DNA from 4 places in the Arthrobacter sp. SLBN-83 genome. Region 3 is predicted to be linked to each of the others. Evidence: riboswitches for the same ligand, from Rfam matches in the RefSeq annotation. Region 3 holds a riboswitch; each other region holds the start of a gene.
The links. Region 3 has a riboswitch for S-adenosylmethionine ahead of FBY30_RS07815 (DUF1737 domain-containing protein). Riboswitches for the same ligand answer to the same signal wherever they lie in the genome.
Positions count from the first base shown of each region.

Region 1: linked by a shared signal. The riboswitch ahead of metX (homoserine O-acetyltransferase MetX) and the one ahead of FBY30_RS07815 (DUF1737 domain-containing protein) in region 3 are both predicted to bind S-adenosylmethionine.
Region 2: linked by a shared signal. The riboswitch ahead of FBY30_RS03735 (cobalamin-independent methionine synthase II family protein) and the one ahead of FBY30_RS07815 (DUF1737 domain-containing protein) in region 3 are both predicted to bind S-adenosylmethionine.
Region 4: linked by a shared signal. The riboswitch ahead of FBY30_RS13905 (aminotransferase class V-fold PLP-dependent enzyme) and the one ahead of FBY30_RS07815 (DUF1737 domain-containing protein) in region 3 are both predicted to bind S-adenosylmethionine.

Region 1 covers NZ_VFMX01000001.1:4,370,000-4,375,152, forward strand. The annotation lists gene FBY30_RS20445 (alcohol dehydrogenase catalytic domain-containing protein) at 1-883, opposite strand, end outside; gene FBY30_RS20450 (MFS transporter) at 891-2,273, opposite strand; gene metX (homoserine O-acetyltransferase MetX) at 2,452-3,567, opposite strand; SAM riboswitch class IV at 3,579-3,694, opposite strand; gene FBY30_RS20460 (bifunctional o-acetylhomoserine/o-acetylserine sulfhydrylase) at 3,817-5,133, opposite strand.
Region 2 covers NZ_VFMX01000001.1:839,363-844,515, reverse strand. The annotation lists gene FBY30_RS03740 (uracil-DNA glycosylase) at 1-507, opposite strand, end outside; gene FBY30_RS03735 (cobalamin-independent methionine synthase II family protein) at 712-1,920, opposite strand; SAM riboswitch class I at 1,934-2,038, opposite strand; gene FBY30_RS03730 (M14 family zinc carboxypeptidase) at 2,281-3,345, shown strand; gene FBY30_RS03725 (adenylosuccinate synthase) at 3,603-4,892, shown strand; gene FBY30_RS03720 (YegP family protein) at 5,070-5,153, shown strand, end outside.
Region 3 covers NZ_VFMX01000001.1:1,712,617-1,717,769, forward strand. The annotation lists gene FBY30_RS07800 (glutamate--cysteine ligase 2) at 1-1,126, shown strand, start outside; gene FBY30_RS07805 (O-succinylhomoserine sulfhydrylase) at 1,256-2,464, opposite strand; gene FBY30_RS07810 (rhodanese-like domain-containing protein) at 2,465-2,875, opposite strand; gene FBY30_RS07815 (DUF1737 domain-containing protein) at 2,872-3,135, opposite strand; SAM riboswitch class IV at 3,149-3,264, opposite strand; gene opgC (OpgC domain-containing protein) at 3,430-5,153, shown strand, end outside.
Region 4 covers NZ_VFMX01000001.1:2,974,141-2,979,293, reverse strand. The annotation lists gene aroA (3-phosphoshikimate 1-carboxyvinyltransferase) at 1-379, shown strand, start outside; gene rsgA (ribosome small subunit-dependent GTPase A) at 363-1,478, shown strand; gene hisN (histidinol-phosphatase) at 1,524-2,336, shown strand; SAM riboswitch class IV at 2,489-2,602, shown strand; gene FBY30_RS13905 (aminotransferase class V-fold PLP-dependent enzyme) at 2,640-4,052, shown strand; gene FBY30_RS13900 (class I SAM-dependent methyltransferase) at 4,153-4,911, shown strand; gene FBY30_RS13895 (metal-dependent transcriptional regulator) at 4,961-5,153, shown strand, end outside.

The sequences.
Region 1 (5,153 bases), 2.7 Mb from region 3:
CCGAGACCACCGCCCCACCCCGGGTGACCCGCTCCAGGCAGGACGCGATCACCCCTGCCGAGCCCACCGCCTCGATGGCAACGTCCACTCCGTCGCCCGAAGCTTCGCCAATCAGCCGGCCGGCGTCGTCCGGCGTACCCACCGCGGTGGCACCGGCATCACGGGCCAGCTGGTGTTTTCCCTGGTTCGGGTCGATGGCAATCACGCTGGCAGCTCCGGCCAGGCGTGCCGCCATGACGACGGAAAGGCCCACCGCGCCCAGGCCGAACACTGCCACGTGCTGTCCCTGGCTGACTCCCGCCGTGTTGAACACCGCGCCCATTCCGGTGAGCACGGCGCAACCAAACATTGCCGCGACCGTGTCCGGGACGTCGTCGTCAATCACCACCACTGATTCCCGCGCAACCACTGCGTAATCCGCGAAGGCCGAGACACCCAGGTGATGGTTGATGCGCTCCCCCTCCGGCGTCCGCAACAGTGCCGGACCATGGAGCAGGTCACCGGATCCGTTCACCTCAGCTGCCCGGTGGCAAAGCGCGGGCCGGCCGGCCAGGCAGGCCCGGCAATGGCCGCAGCTGGGTACGAACACCAACACCACGTGGTCGCCAACGGACACGTCCTCCACACCTTGGCCCACGGACACTACGCGCCCCACCGCCTCATGGCCCAGGGCCATGGGAAGCGGCCGGACCCTTGAGCCGTCCACCACGGAGAGATCGGAGTGGCACAGGCTCGAATAGGTGATGGCAACCCCCAGTTCACCCGCCCGGGGCTCCGGCTGCTGGAGCTCCTGCACCAGCAGTGGCCGGGCGTCGGCGTAGCTGCGTTTACCGGAGGCGTCTCCAGTGGCGGGGACGGTTGCGTACAGGACGGCGGCTTTCATGGGACCCCTACTTCTTGCTGGCGGCCAACAGGTCGGCGGTGCCCTGGGCGTCGGCGGCATCCACGTCGTGGAGTGAGACGCCGCGGGTCTCCTTCAGGAAGAAGACCGCGACGGCGGTGATGGCGCAGGCGATGAGCAGGTAGACGGCCACGGGAACCGAGGACTTGTAGGTGGCCAGAAGTGAGGCGGCGATGATGGGGGCCAGGGAGCCGGCAACTATCGAGGTCACCTGGTAGCCCAGGGAGACGCCGGAGTAGCGCATCCGGGTGGGGAACATTTCCGCCATGATGGCAGGTTGGCCGGCGTACATAAAGGCGTGGAACACCAGGCCGATCATGATGGACGCCAGGATGATGAAGTCGTTCTTTGTGTCCATCATCGGGAAGGCAAAGAAGCCCCACGTGGCACCCATGACGGCGCCGGCCATGTAGACGGGCTTGCGGCCAAAGCGGTCCGAGAGCTTGCCGATCATGGGCACCACGGCGAAGTGGACGGCGTGGGCCAGGAGCAGCAGGAGGAGGATGCGGGTAGTGTCCGCCTGCACCACGGTCTTGAGGTAGGTGATGGAGAACGTCACCACCAGGTAGTACAGGATGTTTTCCGCGAAGCGCAGGCCCATGGCGGTGAAGACCCCGCGCGGGTAGCGGCGGAAGACCTCGGCCACGCCGTAGCCCTTATGGCCGGCGTCCACTTCCTTGCGGGCCTCAAGGAAGATGGGGGCATCGTTGACCTTGGTCCGGATGTAGTAGCCGATCAGGACGATCACCGCGGACAGCCAGAAGGCAACGCGCCAGCCCCATCCGAGGAAGGCTTCCTGGGTCAGGGTGGAGGACAGGACGAACAGCACGGCCGTGGCGAGGAGGTTGCCCAGGGGCACCGCTGACTGCGGCCAGCTGGCCCAGAACCCGCGGGACTTGCTGGGGCTGTGCTCTGCCACGAGGAGGACGGCGCCGCCCCATTCCCCGCCAACAGCGAAGCCCTGCGCAAACCGGAGGATGACCAGCAGCGCCGGAGCCCAGTAGCCGATCTGCGCGAATGTGGGCAGGCAGCCCATGAGGAAGGTGGAGACTCCCACCAGGACGATGCTCAGCTGCAGCAGCTGCTTGCGGCCGAACTTGTCGCCGAAGTGGCCAAAGACGATGCCGCCGATGGGACGGGCCACGAAGCCGACGGCGTAGGTAAGGAAGGCGGCGATGATGCCGTCCAGTTCGGTCCCGGCGTTGGGGAAGAAGGCCTTTCCGAACACCAGGGTGGCGGCCGATGCGTAGAGGAAGAACTCGTACCACTCCACGACGGTGCCGGCCATGGAGGCCGTCACCACCTTCTTCAGGCCTGATGCCTTGACGTCGGTTTCCTCGGTGCGCCTTGCGGCGGAGCGTTCCGTACTCATGCGAACTCCTTCGGCGTCGTCGTCGACACCATGGGGACAGTCGATGGCAGCCGCGTGTGATGTACACCACGAAAAGCGGCTTCGATGAGTATGGTCTGCCTGCCCGTGCAACCTCAACGCCCATTAGTGCAGAAGGCATCTGCAGGGATGCACATTGCTGGTGGTTTGCTGGGTGGTACTAGGCCAGGAAGCTGCTCCGGAGCTGCGGCCCCAGCTGGCCGATCTCGGTAAGGAATCCGTCGTGGCCAATGGGCGCCTGGATGATGTGGACGTCCACCTCGCCGGGCAGCGCCTGCGCAAGCTCCCGCGACTGGCTTGGGAAGTAGAGCCGGTCGGAGTCGACGGCGGCCACGAAGAAGCGTGCAGTAGTACCGGCCAGGGTTTCGGCCAGGGTCCCCCGCCCGCGGCAGACGTCATGGCTCATCAGCGCTTCGGTCAGGGCGATGTAGCTGTTGGCGTCAAAGCGCTTCACGAGCTTATTGCCCTGGTGGTCCAGGTAGCTTTCCACCTGGTAGCGGCCGCGGGCTGCCAACACTTCGCCCTGCAGGGGCGACTCGGATGCCTGGGCTGACCGGCCGAAGCGGCCTTCCAGTTCCGCGGCGGACCTGTACGTGATGTGGGCGATGCGCCGGGCAAGGGCCAGGCCCTGTTCAGGGCAGGGACCGCCGTAGTAGTCGCCGCCGTTGAAGTTTTGATCCTGCCGGATGGCCAGGGTTTGGGCCTGGGCGAAGGCGATCTGCTCCGCAGTGCTCGCCGCACCCACGGAGATCACGGCGCAGCGCTGAACCCTTTCCGGGTAGGTCACCGCCCATTCCAGTGCGCGGGCACCGCCCATGGAGCCGCCAAGGACCGCGAACCAGCTCTTGATCCCCAACTGGTCTGCCAGCCGGGCCTCGGCCACGGTGCTGTCCCGCAGCGTGACCAGGGGGAAGCGCGAGCCCCAGGGCGCTCCGTCGGGGGCGGGCGAGGAGGGGCCGGTGGAGCCGTAGCAGCCGCCAACGATGTTGATGGACACCACGAAGAAACGGTTGGTGTCCACGGGGGCGCCGGGGCCGGCCAGCTGTTCCCACCAGCCTTCTTCGTCGGTGTCACCGCGGGTCACGTGGGTGCTGCCGGTGAGCGCGTGCTCGATCAGGACGGCGTTGCTGGCATCCGCGTTGAGGGTGCCCCAGGTTTCGTAGGCCAGCGTTACGTCGGGCAGGTATCCCCCGGCCTCGAGCTCCAGTCCCCCAATGGAGGCGTAGCGGACAATTCCGTGTTCGGGGATGGTGGTTGGGGCGACGGTAACCGTCATGGCAGACCTCTTCTACGCGCTTGCCTGCCGTCGTCTGACCGGCAGGCCAGGTCCTCACCCGGGGCACCCCACCGCGGAAGGAGGGTTGCCGGCCAGCAAGCCGGGGCTGTCACTGGCACTCATGACCTGGATCGAGTGTACGAAACACCACCCGGTCCAAGCCAAGAGTGTGACTGGTTATGACTTCCCGGCTTGCTGCCCGCCCCGCCTTACCGCCCAAGTGGAGGCCCGGCGTCGTGCTTTACGCTTCTAGGCGCTTTTCGCAGCCCTGAAGCCTGCTTCCAGGTCGGCCAGGATGTCGTCGATGTGTTCCAGACCCACGGAAAGCCTGACGAGTCCCGGGTGCACCCCGGCCACCGCCTGCTGCTCGGGCGAGAGCTGGCTGTGCGTGGTCGACGCCGGGTGGATGACCAGGGAGCGCACGTCGCCGATGTTGGCCACGTGGGAGTGCAGTTCCAGGGCGTCGACGAAGCGTTTGCCCGCCTCCGCTCCGCCGGCCAGGTTGAAGGCGACGACGGCGCCCGTACCCTTGGGGCCGTACTTGCGGCCACGCTCGTACCAGGGGCTGGATGGCAGCCCGGCGTAGGCGACCGATTCGACGTCGTCCCTTGCCTCAAGCCAGCGCGCCACCTCGGTGGCGTTGGCCACGTGGCGTTCCACCCGCAGGCTCAATGTCTCCAGGCCCTGGGAAATCAGGAAGGCATTGAAAGGCGAGACCGCCGAGCCCAGGTCGCGCAGGAGCTGGACGCGCGCCTTGAGGATGTAGGAGAGGTTGGCCCCCAACGCGCCGTCGGCTCCCAGGTCCCGGGCGTAGACCAGCCCGTTGTAGGTGGGATCCGGGGTGTTGAAGCTTGGGAACCGTTCCGGGTCCTTGCTGAAATCGAATTTACCGGAATCGACGATCACGCCGGCGATGGCTGTACCGTGGCCGCCCAGGTATTTAGTGGCTGAGTGGATCACGATGTCCGCTCCCCACTCCAGCGGGCGGATCAGGTATGGGGTGGAGAGGGTGTTGTCCACGATGAGGGGCACGCCGGCCTGGTGGGCGACCTCGGAGATGCCCTCGATGTCCAGGACGTCCTGGCGCGGGTTGGAGACCACTTCACCGAAGAAGAGCTTGGTGTTGGGCTGGACGGCGTTGCGCCACTGGTCCAGGTTGTCGGGATCGTCCACGAACGTGACGGAAATACCGAACTTCTTCAGGGTGTGGGCGAACAAATTGTAGGTACCGCCGTAGAGGCTGGGGCTGGCCACGATATGGTCCCCTGCCTCGGCGATGTTGAGCACCGCGAATGTTTCGGCGGCCTGGCCGGAGCTCAGCAGCAGCGCAGCGAGGCCACCTTCAAGGCTGGCGATCCGCTGTTCCACGGCGTCCTGCGTCGGGTTGCCGATGCGGGTGTAGATGGGCGCGAGCTCGGACAGTGCGAAGCGGTTTGCTGCGCTCTCGGCCGTAGGGAACACGAAGGATGTGGTCTGGTAGATGGGCAGCGCACGGGCTCCCGCGGCACTGTCCACTTCCTGGCCGGCGTGGATCTGGCGGGTTTCGAAGGACCAACCGTTGGACATCCAAATCTCCTTTGACGTGG
Region 2 (5,153 bases), 870 kb from region 3:
GTAGGTCTTCAGGCCGCGGCGCCACAGCAGGGGGACCTCGGTCTTCAAAAGCAGGTTTGCCAGGCGGTTGGCTTCAGTGCCGTGCGCCACGATGACCGATGCACGCGGCACCAGGGCCAGGAACTTCAGCAGGGGCTTCAGGCCGGCCTGGACCTGGTCCGGGGTGAACTTGCCGTTGGCTTCGCCGGGGACGTGCCACGGGTGGACGTTCCACGGCATCACGAACTCGGGGCGCAGTCCCAGCTTCCACTGGATGCCCAGCATACGGGTGGCGGCGTCCTGGTCTCCGGCGGTGATGAAACCGGAGGGATCTGCCTCGCCGATGTTGGAGTAGAGGCTGATAATGCGGCATTCCTCGACGTCGTGCATGGGGTCGACGTAGGGGACCACAGTTCCGGGCTTGGCCTCCTGCAGGGAATCGCACAGTTCGTTGACGGCTGCAACGCTCGGTTCGTAGCGGCGGCTCATGAGCTGTTCGTGGAAAGTTTCGGGGGCCAGGGCTGTCATGAAGTGCTGGTTCTCCTGCGGGGATTGGCGTTGCTGCCGCGGCCGGATGAGGGCGCGGGGAGGCGCGACGCATCAGCAGCGGTTGGTTGGGGTGGGCCGGACCTCGCCGGCCTGCTCCAGTTTAGCAAGCCCCCGGAAGCGAAACGCCGGCTGCCCCATTCCGGTGACGGAAGGAACAGCCGGCGCGGCGGCACGGCCGGCCGTTTACCAGAGGCGCTTGGTGGCGCGGCGGGCGCCCTCGCCCAGTGCTTCCAGCTTGGCAAAGGCTATCTGCGGGTGGACCCTGCCGCCCAGGCCGCAGTCGGTGGAGGCGATAACATTTTCCCTGCCCACGACGTCGGCAAAGCGGACAATGCGGTCCGCCACCAGGTCCGGGTGCTCCACCACGTTCGTGGCATGCGAGACTACCCCGGGGATGATGACCTTGCCCTCCGGGAGTTTGGTGTCCTCCCAGACCCGCCACTCGTGTTCGTGGCGGACGTTCGCGGCCTCAAAGGAGTAGGCGCCGGCATTGACCTGCAGCACCGACCCGATGATGTCCGCGAACGGGATGTCCGTGGTGTGCGGGCCGTGCCAGGAGCCCCAGCAGACGTGCAACCGGATCTGTTCCTGGGGAAGATCCCGGAGGGCCCAGTTGGTGGCTTCGACACGCAGCTGGATGAACTTCAGGTAGTCCTCCAGGGAGGGCTCGGGGTTGATCTGGTCCCAGCTCTCGGCCAGTGACGGATCATCGAGCTGCACGGTGAGGCCGGCATCGATGATCGCCTTGTATTCCTCCCGCATGGCGTCGGCGCAGGCGTAGACCAGTTCCTCGTCTGACTTGTAGTACTCGTTGGCCACCCTTGCGCAGGAGCCGGGGGAGAGCGAGGCCACGAAACCGTCGGAGAGGCCCGCGGCAGCCAACCCCGTCTTCAGGTTCCTGATGTCCGACGCCACCAGGTCCTGGCCCGTGTAGGTCAGGGGGCCGGCGATCTTGGGCTGGGCAACGCTCTTGCGGTGGGTGAGGATGCCCGAGGAGGGATCGTTGTACGCCTCGTTGAACGCCTGCCGGTCCCGCCGGTCCGGGAAGGAGGTCAGGACGATGTGGCCCGGCGAGGAGCGGTGCACCTGCGAGTCGGCCCAGCGGTCAACATTGGTCGGCTCCAGGCCGCCGAGTCGGGAGAACGAGTAGTTCCACCAGGCGCCGTAGTCCACGGAACTGGACATGGTGTGGCCGTATTCGCCGTCGTTGGGGATGTCGATGCCCAGGTCTTTTTGGCGCCGGACGATGTCCACCACCGAAGCCTCCAGGAGCTCAAGGAATTCGGGGGAGATGCCGTCGGCTTCCTTGGCGGCGTTGGCGGCAATGAGTTCCGGGGTTCGGGGCAAGGACCCGGCGTGGGTTACGCGGATGTGGTCAGTGTTCAGGGACATGCTGGAATCTCTCTTTCCATCGGTCCTGGCAGTAGCACCTTCGGGCAGCAACAAATCTGCTGATCCGTGGTTGCTGCGGCGTCATCGAGCCAGGTCTCTCGGCCGCTCCGGATGGTTCCCTCTCACTTAAATCGAGAAGCCCGCGTCCGGGCAAGTCCTGCACGCTTTATTTCGGCGGCTTCCCTTGGCGCCCAAAATAATCATCCATCGAGCGGCTCCTTGTGCCTTACAGAATTCGTCCAGCGTATTGACAGACTTTGTCCAGCTTGGTTGGCTCTTGTCACAGCCAAATGAGGGAAATGACGGCTGGCTGCCCCACTCGCATGCACCACATCACACTCAAAGAAGAGGTACCGCAGCGTGAACAAATCCCTGCAAACCTTCAGGAACCTTGCCCTTTCCGGGGCCCTGGCGCTCGCTGTCGTGGCGGGACCGGCACCGCTGGCAAACGCGGTGGGCGAAGGACCCGGCTATGACGGCAATGGCCAGATCACTACAACGAAACTGGCCACCTATGACCAGATGGTTTCCTTCCTGAAGGACCAGGACGCCAAGCAGCCGGCCATGGAACTGGAAGTCATCGGCCGGACCGTGAAGGGCCGCGACATCCACCTGGTCAAGTACATTTCCGATCCGGCCAAGCCCACCATCCTTTACCTGACCCAGCAGCACGGCAACGAGCAGCTCACCACCGAGGGTGCCATGGAGGTCATCAAGCACCTGGGTACCGGCAAATCGGCGGACATCCTCAAGGGCGTGAACATCCTGGTGCTGCCAATGCTCAACGCCGATGGCGCCATGGGGGACGTGAACTTCTCCCTGGACAACTACCTCGCCAAGGGGGACCGGCACCTCACCCGCTACAACGCGGAGGGCGTGGACCTGAACCGCGACCACGTGGCCAAGGTCCAGCCGGAAACCCAGGCGCTGCACAACAACGTGATGCGCAAGTACCGGATCGACTACATGATTGACCTGCACCACCAGGGCACCCGTGCTGAGCGTGACGGCAAGCTGGTCTCCGGCTCCATCCTGTACCCCACCACCCCCAACGCAGATCCCGCCGTCGTCGAAAAGTCGAAGCAGCTGGGTGCCGTGGTCTTCAATAACGTCGACTCCACCGGCTGGGGCCACCTGGGCAAGTACCAGGGCGGCAGCGCCGAAACCATCAGCCGCAACGGCATCTCCGTGGAATACGGCATCGCCACCTTGCTCTTCGAGATGCGCGGCATGTCCGACCACTACCTGGACGGCTACGCGCTGGGCCAGCGCAGCAACGGCTACCTGATCAAGCAGACGGTCACCACGCTGACGTCCACCGCCGCCGCCATTGCGGACGGTTCCATTGCCGACGCCGACACCTCCTTCTGGGACACGCTCGCCGAGCAGACGTCCCGGCCCGCAGGGGAGGCGGAGGACGAGTAGCAGCACCGGCGCGCCGCGGCGGTTCTGACCAGGGCCGCCGCGGCCCTTCCCGCATAAGGGGCCGCGGCGGGCCAACAATGGACAAAGTGCCCCATCGGCTAAACTTGGGTGGTAAGAGCCCCGGGACTCTTCTTTCGCCGTGCCGTGCTGCGGCCGCGTGAAGGCCGGTATGTTCGGGGCATTCTCATGAACGGCGCTGCATGGGCCCGCCACCTCGTGGCAAACCCGGGCAGCCCGAACGAATGGGGGAGGATCCCATGCCAGCAATTGTGATCGTAGGAGCCCAGTGGGGCGACGAAGGAAAAGGCAAGGCCACCGACCTGCTGGGTGGCCGTGTTGACTACGTCGTCAAGCCCAACGGCGGCAACAACGCCGGGCACACCGTCGTCGTGGGCGGTGAAAAGTACGAACTCAAGCTGCTGCCGGCGGGCATCCTCAGCCCAAACGCCGTTCCCATCATCGGCAACGGCTGTGTAGTGAACCTCGAGGCCCTCTTCCAGGAGATCGACGGCCTGCAGGCCCGCGGCGCCGACACCTCCAAACTGCGCGTCTCCGCCAACGCACACCTGGTGGCCCCGTACCACCAGGTCCTGGACAAGGTGACCGAACGCTTCCTCGGCAAACGTGCCATCGGCACCACCGGCCGCGGCATCGGCCCCGCCTACATGGACAAGGTGGCCCGGCTGGGCATCCGCGTCCAGGACGTCTTTGACGAATCCATCCTCCGCCAGAAGGTGGAAGGCTCGCTGCGCCAGAAGAACGAACTCCTGGTCAAGGTCTACAACCGCCGCAGCGTGGTGGTGGACGAGATCGTGGAGTACTTCCTGTCCTATGCTGAGCGGCTCCGCCCGCTGGTCATCGACAGCACCCTGGTCCTGAACTCCGCCCTGGACGAAGGAAAAGTGGTGCTGATGGAGGGCGGCCAGGCCACCTTCCTGGACGTGGACCACGGCACCTACCCGTTCGTGACCTCCTCCAACCCCACCGCCGGCGGCGCGTCGGTGGGGTCTGGCATTGGCCCCACCCGGATCTCGCGCTCCATCGGCATCATCAAGGCCTACACCACCCGTGTTGGCGCCGGCCCATTCCCCACGGAACTCTTCGACGAGATGGGCATGTACCTGCAGAAGACCGGCGGTGAGTTCGGCGTCAACACGGGCCGGCCGCGCCGCTGCGGCTGGTACGACGCCGTCCTGGCCCGCCATGCCTCCCGCGTCAACGGCTTCACGGACTACTTCGTCACCAAACTGGACGTACTGACCGGCATCGAACAGATCCCCGTGTGCGTGGCCTACGACGTTGACGGTGTCCGGCACGACGAAATGCCCATGACGCAGACCGAGTTCCACCACGCCAAGCCAATCTTCGAGTACTTCGACGGCTGGACCGAGGACATCACCGGCGCCCGCACCCTTGCGGACCTGCCGGAGAATGCCCGGAACTACGTGCTGGCGCTGGAAAAGCTCTCCGGCACCCGCTTCTCCGCCATCGGCGTGGGGCCGGACCGGGACCAGACCATCGTGGTGAACGACCTCATCAACGACTAACCTGCGCGGCGAGCGCAGGATGACGACGACGGCAGGCCACCCTTGCGGGTGGCCTGCCGTTTGCTTTGGGACTGGGGTGGAAGCAATTTACACAGGCTTAACGCTCCCGGTCTTGTGAGGCGGTTGGCGCGGCAGCCACACTCGGTAGTACCCCCTGGTGCCCAAGGAAGGACTGTCATGGCCGGAAAATTCGAAGCATTCATCGACGCCGATTCCTTCTTTCGGTTCCGGCTCCTGGCCCCTGACGGAGCAGTCGTCGCG
Region 3 (5,153 bases):
TGCGGCGGACGATCTCCCCCTGGACCCGGACACCCATCACGCCGGGACCCGCGGGGATCACGACGACGAGTTGGGCCTGAGTGCCGAGCTGAAGCTTGAGCAGATCGAGACGCAGACCCGGCCGTGCCTGGATTACGGCAGCCTCCTGGAACAGATCCGCGCCGGCCGTGCCCTTGCGGACCAGGCGGCCCGGAAGCACGGTGCCAGGGTGGCGGCCCTCGCCACCTCGCCGGTGGCGTCCCCGAGCCACACAACCCCGGACCCGCGCTACGCCAGGATGCTGGAACGCTTTGGCCTCACTGCCCAGGAGCAGCTGACCTGCGGCTTCCACGTGCACACCTACATCGAATCGCCGGACGAAGGCGTGGCCGTCCTGGACCGCATCCGGGACAAGCTGGCCGTGCTGACGGCGCTGAGCGCCAATTCACCGTTCTGGAACGGCGTGCCCACCGGGTTCGAAAGCTACCGGACCCAGGCCTGGAACCGATGGCCCACGGCTGGGCCGGCAGGCATCTACGGCACCTACCCTGCCTACCGAAGGGTGGTGACCCGGCTGCTGGATACCGGTGTGATGCTGGACGAGGGAATGCTCTACTTTGACGCACGGCTGTCCCGCAACCACCCCACGGTTGAGGTGCGGGTGGCGGACGTCTGCCTAAGGGCGGAGGACGCCGCCCTCATTGCCGTGCTGGTCCGGGCACTGGTGGAATCCGCCGGCAGGGAGTGGCGTGAGGACGTTGATCCTGCACCCGTTCCCACGGTCCTGCTGCGGATGGCTTCCTGGCAGGGCAGCAGCGAAGGGCTCAGCGGCGAGCTCCTGGACTTCGGCAACTTCCGCCCCGCCCCGGCCGCGGATGTGGCGCGTTCGCTGGTGGATTACCTGGCTCCAGTCCTGCAGGAACAGGGAGAGCTGGCTTTGGCCCGGCAGGGTGTGGAGGACATCATTGCCCGCGGAACAGGGGCCGCCGAACAGCGCCGTGTGCGCGAGAAAGCCCTGGTGGCGCAGCCCGATGACATGGGTTTCGGTGCGGTGGTCAAGCACGCTGCCAGGGTCACCATGCGCGATGCCCTTGACCTCTCGGATGTCGAGGCCGTGCCCGAGCTGCTGCGGGTCCGCCAGTCCTGACCGGCAGCCCGTGGCTTGCCAGTCCGCGACCCGCAGCTTCCTTTTCGACGCGCTGGTTCCCTTTCGCGGCCCGCATTTAAGCCGCGCCCGGGAATCTGCGCCGCGAAAACGGGAAAGCGCGTCGACAACCTAGATCTGCTTCAGGGCCTGCTCCAGGTCGCGGATGAGGTCGTCCGGGTCCTCAAGGCCCACGGAGAGGCGGACCACGCCATCGCTAAGCCCAATGGCCGCCCGTCCTTCCGGCCCCATGGCGCGGTGGGTGGTGGTGGCGGGATGGGTGATCAGGGACTTGGAATCGCCCAGGTTGTTGGAGATGTCGATGATCCGCAGCCCGTCCAGCAGCGCGAAGGCAGCCTCCTTGCCGGAGCGCCCACCCGAAGGAGCAAGCTCCAAGGTAAGGACCGTCCCGCCGGCGCTCATCTGCTTCGCCGCCAGCCCATACTGCGGGTGCGACTTCAGCAGCGGATACTTCACCCAGCTCACGGCCGGCTGCTCCTCCAGCCACTCGGCAAGCCGGAGGGCCGTGGCGGAGGAGTGGTTGACGCGCAGGCCCATGGTTTCCAGGCCCTTGGTCAGCACCCAGGCGTTGAACGGGGAAAGTGCGGGGCCGGTGTGGCGCATCAGCTGCTTCACGGGGCCCTCGATGAACTCCTTGGTGCCCAGGATGGCACCGCCCATCACCCGGCCCTGGCCGTCGATGTGCTTGGTGCCCGAGTAGACGATGACGTCCGCCCCAAGATCACCGCAGCGCTGCAGCAGGGGAGTGGCAAAGACATTGTCTGCCACTACGGTGGCCCCGGCGGCGTGCGCCAGTTCGCTGACCGCGGCGATGTCCACGATTTCCTGCATGGGGTTGGACGGGGATTCGAAGAAGACGGCCGTGGTGGGCTTGGAGAGCGCTTCGCGCCACTGGTCCAGGTCCGGGCCGTCCACGAACACCGTCTCCACACCCCACCGGGGCAGGATCTCGTTCAGGACCACGAAGCAGGAACCGAACAGCGAGCGTGCGGCCACCACCCGGTCGCCCGCTGCCAGCAGGGCACCCAGGGCCGTGAACACCGCGGACATGCCAGAGGCCGTCGCGAAGCATGCTTCGGTGCCTTCCAGCAGCCGGAGCCGTTCCTGGAAGGTGGCCACGGACGGGTTGCCGTAGCGGGAGTAGACAAAGCGCTCGTCTTCGCCGGTAAATGCACGTTCGGCGGCCGCCGCGGATTCGTAGACGAAGCCGGAGTTGAGGAAGATGGCCTCCGACGTTTCCTGGAAGTTGCTGCGGTCCAGCCCGCCGCGGACGGCCTGCGTATCAGGGTTCCAGCCGGGGGCGTCTTGGTTGAAGCTCACTTAGTTCTTTCCGAGGTTGGTGGGCAGGCCGCGGTTCTTCCAGCCATTGACGGTCCGCTCGCCGAAGCGGTCGGGATCGCCCTCGAAGCCCTCAAGGACGCTGTAGGCGGTAAAACCTGCCTGGGTGGCGGCGGTGGCCGCAGCGATGGAGCGCTTGCCGGAGCGGCACAGGAACACCAGTTCCGTGTGCGGGTCCTCCGGTGCCTGGTCCGTCAGGTCCTTGATGAAGTCCGGGTTGGGGATACCGCCGGGGAAGGTCCACTGGATGAACAGGGGGTCGTTGTCCGTGGCCTTGGTGTCAGGGATGCCGATGTGGGCCCATTCGCCCTCGGTGCGGACATCCACCAGGACGGCACCCTGCTCCAGCTTGGTCCAGGCTTCCTGCGGCGTCAGGTCTCCGGCGTAGCTCATGCGTGGCCCTCGCCGTCGAACTCGCCCTCAAGCTCGTCCACGGCAGTGGCCACGGCGGCATCCGCCGAGGCGATGGCGGCCGGAAGGACGATGGCCTGCGCCACGATGACGGTGGTGCCGTTGAAGGTGGCTGCGGGACTGCCGTGCAGCACGTACCCGTCGGCGAGTGCAGCGGAGATCCGCTCGCAGAATTCACGGTTGTCCGCGCCGGTAATCAGGCGGTAGGACAGTCTCTCATCAGGGGCGGGTGCGTCGGACACGACGGATCTCCTTCTCTCACGCTTGCAGCTCGAATGGGTCGATATGCCGAGTATTCACCTGAGGCACCCCGCCGCGAAAGGGAGGGTTGCCGACCGGCCAGTCAGGGCTTGGCGCCGGTACTCATTACTCCCCAAAAACGTAACACCTCTCCTCCCAAGCCGCACGGCCGCCGTCGTCACGTTCCGTAATTCGCCGGGCGCCCAGGCGACACGCGAAGGCCGCCCGCCCGATAAAGTCTTACCGGGGGCGCAGCCCCGTCTCCACAGCAATGAGTACCGGGGGGTCCTTGCAACATGCGGGCAGTCACATCGCACCACCACGCCAAGTGGCGGAACCGTACGCGTTCCGCCGTCGCCTATCTGGCAACCATCGTTATCGCCTTCCTGGCCGTGCTGGCGCCGGCAGGTCCGGCGCAGGCGGCCCCGGCGGAACCGGACAAGGGCAAGCCGTGGCTGGGTGCTGTGCTTGAGTGGGGCGAGGACACCGCCGCAGGCTTCAGCGACCGGCTGGGCGCCAGCCCCGCCGTCTTCGGCCACGACATCACCTTTCCTTTCCGCGATTCGGAACGGAACGACATCGACGGCTTCCTGCAGCAGGCCGCAGCCAAAGGTGCACATGCCCTGCTCACGGTGAAGCCGTCGGTGCCGCTGGACCAGCTCGGCACCAGCGAGGCCGAAGCCTTCGCCCAGCAGGTGCAGGTCCTCACCTCCGGGTTCAAGGGGCAGTTGCTGGTCCGGTTCGCTCCTGACATGAACACCAGCTGGGTGGGCTGGGGCCAGCAGCCCGCCGCCTACCGGCAGGCTTTCCAGGCGGTGTCCAAGGCATTCAAGAAGGACGACGGCGGCCGGGTCGCCATGGTGTGGGCACCTTACCTGGGCAAGGACTACCCCTTTGACCGGAACCGGAATGCGCCGCAGCCGGGAAGCGAGGGGTTCGCCTTGCTGGACACGAACGGGGACGGGACCTGGAACGGAAGTGACAGCGCCTACGCACCGTACTACCCCGGCGACGACGCCGTGGACTGGGTGGGTCTGTCCGCCTACCATGACGACACGGCCGGCGGGGCCGCCGTCAACACTGTGCCCCGCGCCGGCGAGCTCCAGGAGATGCTGACGGCGTCCGGTGGCGAAAACTTCTATGGCACCTACGCCGAGGGGCACCGGAAGCCCTTCCTCCTGCAGACCTCGGCGTTTTACAGCCCGTCAACCGGCGGGGCGCCCGAAGTCGACATCAAAACCGGCTGGTGGGACCAGGTGGTGGCAACTGCCACCTCCCCGGAGTTCGCACGCACGGCCGCCGTCGTGTGGGATGAGCGCACCAGTACCAGGGACACCGGTGTGGCGAGCATCAGCTGGCTGCTCACTGGAAGCCCGGAGATTGCCAAAGCGGCGGCGGACCGGCTGAAGGCCTCGCCGATGGTGACCGGCCCTGTCACCGATGCGGCACCCACCACCTATGTCCGCGCCAACACCCTCTCCGGGCCTGCTGCCTGGACTGTTGCCGCCGCCATGGCCATCCTCCTGGTGGCCCTGTGGCAGGTTCCGCGCAGGATCACCGCAGCCACGGCCTGGAGCTACCAGGACCCTTCCACCAGGGACTCGCGCGTTGACCTGTTGCGCGGGATGGCCATCGTCTTTGTGGTGGTCAACCACCTGGGTATGGCCTCGCTGTTCCAGCTGCTCACGCAGGAGGCCGTGGGCTTTGTGTCAGGCGCAGAGCTGTTCGTCCTGTTCTCCGGCCTGGTGGTGGGCATGGTGTACGGGCCCAAAGCCAAGGAGGACTTCGGGCGGGTTGTGGACCTCACGTCACGCCGCGCAGGCAAGCTCTACCTGACGGCGCTCGCCGTGCTGATCGGCGTCTTCCTGCTGTCCCTGCTCCCGTTCTTCCACACCGAGGCGCTGACCACGTTCGTGGACCAGGGGACCGGGGGTGCCGGGCACAATGGTGCCGGCCGGACCTACGACCTCTATGCGGGCATGTCCTCGCTGTTCCAGTTCCCCGTGCCGCCCCAGGTGCT
Region 4 (5,153 bases), 1.3 Mb from region 3:
GGTGGCAGCCCTGTGTGCGCTGGCCACCGGCCCCTCCCGGCTCACCGGGATCGCCCACCTGCGCGGACACGAGACGGACCGGCTCGCGGCCCTGGTGACGGAAATCAACCGGCTTGGCGGAGACGCAGAGGAAACCAGCGACGGCCTGGTGATCCGTCCCGCCCGACTGCATGCCGGCGTCGTCCGCAGTTATGCTGACCACCGCATGGCCACTGCCGGCGCCATCCTGGGCCTGGCGGTGGAGGGGGTGCAGGTGGAGGACATTGCCACCACCGCCAAGACCATGCCTGATTTCCCCCAGCTATGGGCAGGCATGCTGGCCCAGGACGCCGCGGCGGCATCCGGACCGGAGGAGCCCAGCGGTGGCGCGGCGCACTGACTCCTGGGACGAATCCGACGTCCGAATCCGGCCGAACAAGAAGGGTTCCAGGCCCCGCACCAAGGACCGGCCCAGCCACGACGACGCCGTCACCGGACGGATCATCACCGTGGACCGCGGCCGGTACACGGCAGTGGTGGGTGAGGACTCGAAGAACGAACGAGTGGTGATTGCGGCACGCGCCCGCGAACTTCGCCGCTCGCCGGTGGTTGCCGGCGACTTTGTCTCGCTTGTGGGAGACGTGTCGGGAGCGCCGGACACGCTGGCCCGCCTGGTGAAGATCCAGGACCGCAAAACGCTCCTGCGCCGCAGCGCCGACGACACAGACCCGATCGAACGTGCCGTGGTGGCCAACGCGGACCAGCTGGTGATCGTGGTGGCGGCGGCCAACCCTGAGCCGCGGACCGGATTCATCGATCGTGCCCTGGTGGCCGCGTACGACGCCGGCATCGAACCGATCCTGCTGGTCACCAAGGCCGACGTCAAGGACCCCGCGGAACTGTTGTCCAACTACACCCACCTGGACTTCCCGGTGATCATCAGCCGGACGGCTGACGCCCAGGCCTCGGGCATCGATGCGCGCTCCGACGACGGCCTTTCGGCCCGGTTGGACAGCGCCGCCGTGGCCGAGCTTCGCGCGCACCTGGACGGCCAGGTCACGGTCATGCTCGGACATTCGGGCGTGGGCAAGTCCACCATGGTCAACGCGTTGACCGGGGCCGAGCGGGCCACCGGCGGAGTCAACGCGGTGACCGGCCGGGGCCGGCATACATCGTCGTCGGCCCTGGCGCTGCGCCTGGCGGACGCGCCGGCCGGCAGCTGGATCATCGATACCCCGGGCATCAGATCCTTCGGTTTGGCCCACGTGGACCCTGACCGGATCCTGCGCTCTTTCCCGGACCTCTCCCCCGGCATCGAGAACTGCGAACGGGGCTGCAAGCACACGGCAACTGCAGTGGACTGCGGCCTCGACGACTGGGTGGCGGACGGACACGCAGGTCCCACTGGTCCCGCACGGCTCGCCTCGCTGCGGCGGCTGCTCGGCACGGATCCAAGGATGGAAGCACAGGAAACCAAAGAGCTCGGCAGCGTCAACTGACGCGTTCTCCCCGGAAGAAGCATGGGCAGACGGTAGTTTGGAACCATGATCCAACCCGCTTCGAGCTACAACGATGACCTGCGCCTGGCACATGTCCTGGCCGACTCCGTGGATGACCAGACCATGAGCCGCTTCAAGGCCCTGGACCTCCACGTTGAGACCAAGCCGGACCTGACCCCGGTCACCGATGCGGACAAGGCCGCCGAGGAAGCGATCCGCGGGCAGCTCTCACGTTCCCGCCCCCGTGACGCGGTCCTGGGCGAAGAGTTCGGCAGCACGGGCCACGGTTCGCGGCGCTGGATCATCGACCCCATTGACGGGACCAAGAACTTTGTCCGCGGCGTTCCGGTCTGGGCTACCCTGATCGCCCTCGTTGACGAGGGCGAGCCGGTGGTGGGCGTGGTCAGCGCCCCGGCCCTGGGCAAGCGCTGGTGGGCGGCAAAAGGGATGGGCGCGTACATGGGCAGGTCGCTGGCGGCTGCCACCCGGCTCCGCGTCTCCAACGTCTCCAGCCTCGCCGATGCCTCCCTCTCCTACTCCAGCCTCACTGGATGGAAGGAACGGGGAAACCTCGACGAGTTCCTGGGCCTCACCGAGGACGTGTGGCGGACCCGCGCCTATGGGGATTTTTGGTCGTACTGCATGGTGGCCGAGGGCTCCGTGGACATCGCCTGCGAACCGGAACTGAACCTTTACGACATGGCCGCCCTGGTGCCGATCGTGGTGGAGGCCGGCGGCCGTTTCACGTCTTTGGAAGGCGAGGACGGCCCCTTTGGCGGGAACGCCCTGGCCACCAACTCCATCCTGCACTCGGAGGTGCTGCACCGCCTGAACCCTTACCTGGACGATTTGCTGTAACAGTTGACGTTCCAGTGGGAAAACGAATAAAGCGACGACGGACACCTTCCAAAGGAGGTGTCCGCCGTCGTTTATTCGGCGGCGCGTAACAAAGGGCTTAACAATCGTTGCTGGTTCAGTCTTGGCCGCCGCATGTCCTACGCTTTTATCCAGGTCACGAGTGCCAGCGCTAAACCCCGGTTTGCTGGCCGGCAACCCTCCATTCGCGGTGGGGTGCCCCGGGTGACGACCAGGCCGGTCCGGAGCGGATGCGGCAAGCGCGGATTCCACTTTGCCGGAGTCCTGTATTCAAGTGAGGTCTCTGTGACAACTGCCACCGTCTCCCCCCAGCCCGCCATCACCGAAGCCACCGTTGCTGCTGAACGCCACGCAATACGGCCCCTCGCGGCGGTCACCGGCGCGGAAATCCAGGCGCCGCTCATCACCGGCGGCCACGTGCGGTACGCGAACCTTGACTATGGCGCCTCCGCCCCCGCGCTCTCCGTGGTGTCCGCCTACCTGAACGAGATCCTGCCCTACTACGCAAGCGTCCACCGCGGGGCAGGGTACGCCTCCCAGATCAGCACCTCGGTTTACGAGAACGCGCGCAGCATTGTCCGCGATTTCGTCGGGGGCCGCCCGGACGACTCGGTCATCTTCACCCGCAACACCACGGACTCGCTGAACCTCCTGGCAGGTTGCCTTCCCATCAGCGATGGCCGGCCCGCCGGCGATGTGCTCTACCTGGACATCGAACACCACGCCAACCTGCTGCCCTGGCAGGGCGTACCGCACCGGAGCATCGTCGCCGCGGACACGCTCACCGGCACCCTCGACGCTGTCCGCGCCGAGCTGGAGCAGGGCGGGGTCAGCCTGCTGGCAGTCACCGGCGCATCAAACGTCACCGGCGAGATCCTTCCCATCCGGGCCCTGGCCACGCTGGCCCACCAGCACGGTGCACGGATCGTAGTGGATGCGGCGCAGCTGGCACCGCACCGCCGGGTGGACATCAGCGACGACGGCATAGATTACCTCGCGTTTTCCGGCCACAAGCTGTACGCACCGTTCGGCGCCGGTGTCCTGGTGGGACGCCCTGACTGGCTGGACGCGGGCGTCCCCCACCTTGCCGGCGGCGGCGCGGTAAAGGAAGCAAAGCTCGACGGCGTCAGCTGGGCCACCGGCCCTGCCCGCCATGAGGGGGGCTCACCGAACGTCCTCGGAGCCGCCACCCTGGCCCGCGCCACGCAGGTGATCGCGGCGCTGGACCAGGACCGGTGGCATGCCCACGAATCCGCCATCCGTTCCTTCCTGGTGGAGGGACTGAAGGACATTGACGGCGTCACGGTCCACCAGATCTTCAAGGACAGCAACCCGGAAACGGACACCATCGGCGTGGTCAACTTCTCCGTGGAGGGCTACGACGCGGGGCTGGTGGCGGCCTACCTCGCCGCCGAGCACGGCGTGGGCCTGCGCGATGGACGCTTTTGCGCCCATCCCCTTCTGAAGCGCCTTGGCCTGCCGTCCGGCTCGCTTCGGGCAAGCTTCGGCGTCGGATCACGGCTGGAGGATGCCGAACGCCTCCTCACGGGCATCCGCTCGCTGCGCAGCGAAGGGCTGGGCTGGGACTACGTGGTGGACGCCGGCCGGTGGGTGCCCGCCAACGATGCCCGCACCTACCCGCACTGGGCACCGAACACCCCGGGGACGGCCGGCGCAGCGCCCTGCATCGACGACTAGGCAGTTCCAGGGAAGGGGTGCACCCTTCCAGCAGCAACCGGCGACCGTCCGTGCGGTAAATTCAAAGGGAGATCACTGGCAGCACAGAAGGAGGCCACGCGTGGTTCGGGGTGGCCCCAGGCTCGATCACGGGCGGCGCCGGGAGCTCGGGCAGAGCTTCCAGGACGGCGGCAGGCACTACCATCGCATCCGCCCGGGATACCCGGAGGAATCGGTCCGCTGGCTGGTGCCCACCGATGCCAAGGACGCGCTGGACGTCGGCGCGGGGACCGGAAAGTTCACCTCGTTGCTGCTGGACCTGGGACTGGACGTCACCGCCGTCGACCCCTCCGCGGACATGCTTGCCCAGCTGACGGCCCACTGCCCGGGCGCCAGGGCTGTGGTGGGAACCGCCGAGGCGACCGGCCTGCCCGACTCGTGTTTCGACGTCGTTACCGTTGCCCAGGCCTGGCACTGGTGCGACCCGCTGGCCGCAAGTAACGAGCTGGCCCGGGTGCTGCGCCCGCACGGAACCCTCGGCCTGGTCTGGAACCAGCTGGACACCTCGGTGCCCTGGGTACACCGCCTTTCCCGGATCATGCACGCAGGTGACGTGTACCGGCCGGGCCACAAACCCGTGGTGGGGCCTGAATTCCACGGGCTCGAAGGACACGTCACCCACTGGCAGGACACCGTGACCGCCAGGGACCTGATGGAGCTCACCAAGTCGCGCAGCTACTACCTGCGGGCCAATGAGGCAACGAGGGCCAAGGTCCTGGCCAACCTGGACTGGTACCTGCACGAGCACCTTGCGTACGTCCCCGACCAGCAGATCCAACTTCCCTACCTCACGTTGGCGTGGCGCGCCGTGAGGGCATGACCGGCGCAGCGCACCGTGCCGCCACAGCTCAACCGGTAGGCTTGGACCTGTGAAGACCAGCGCGCCCTCATCCTCCATCGAGGATTACGTCAAGGTCATCTATTCGTTCACTGAATGGCAGGACAAGCCCATCACGTCCTCGCAGCTGGCACAGAGGCTGGGAGTGGCCAATTCCTCGGTTTCCGAGATGGTCCGCAAGCTCAAGGACCAGGGCCTGGTGGACCACAAACCGTACAGCGCCG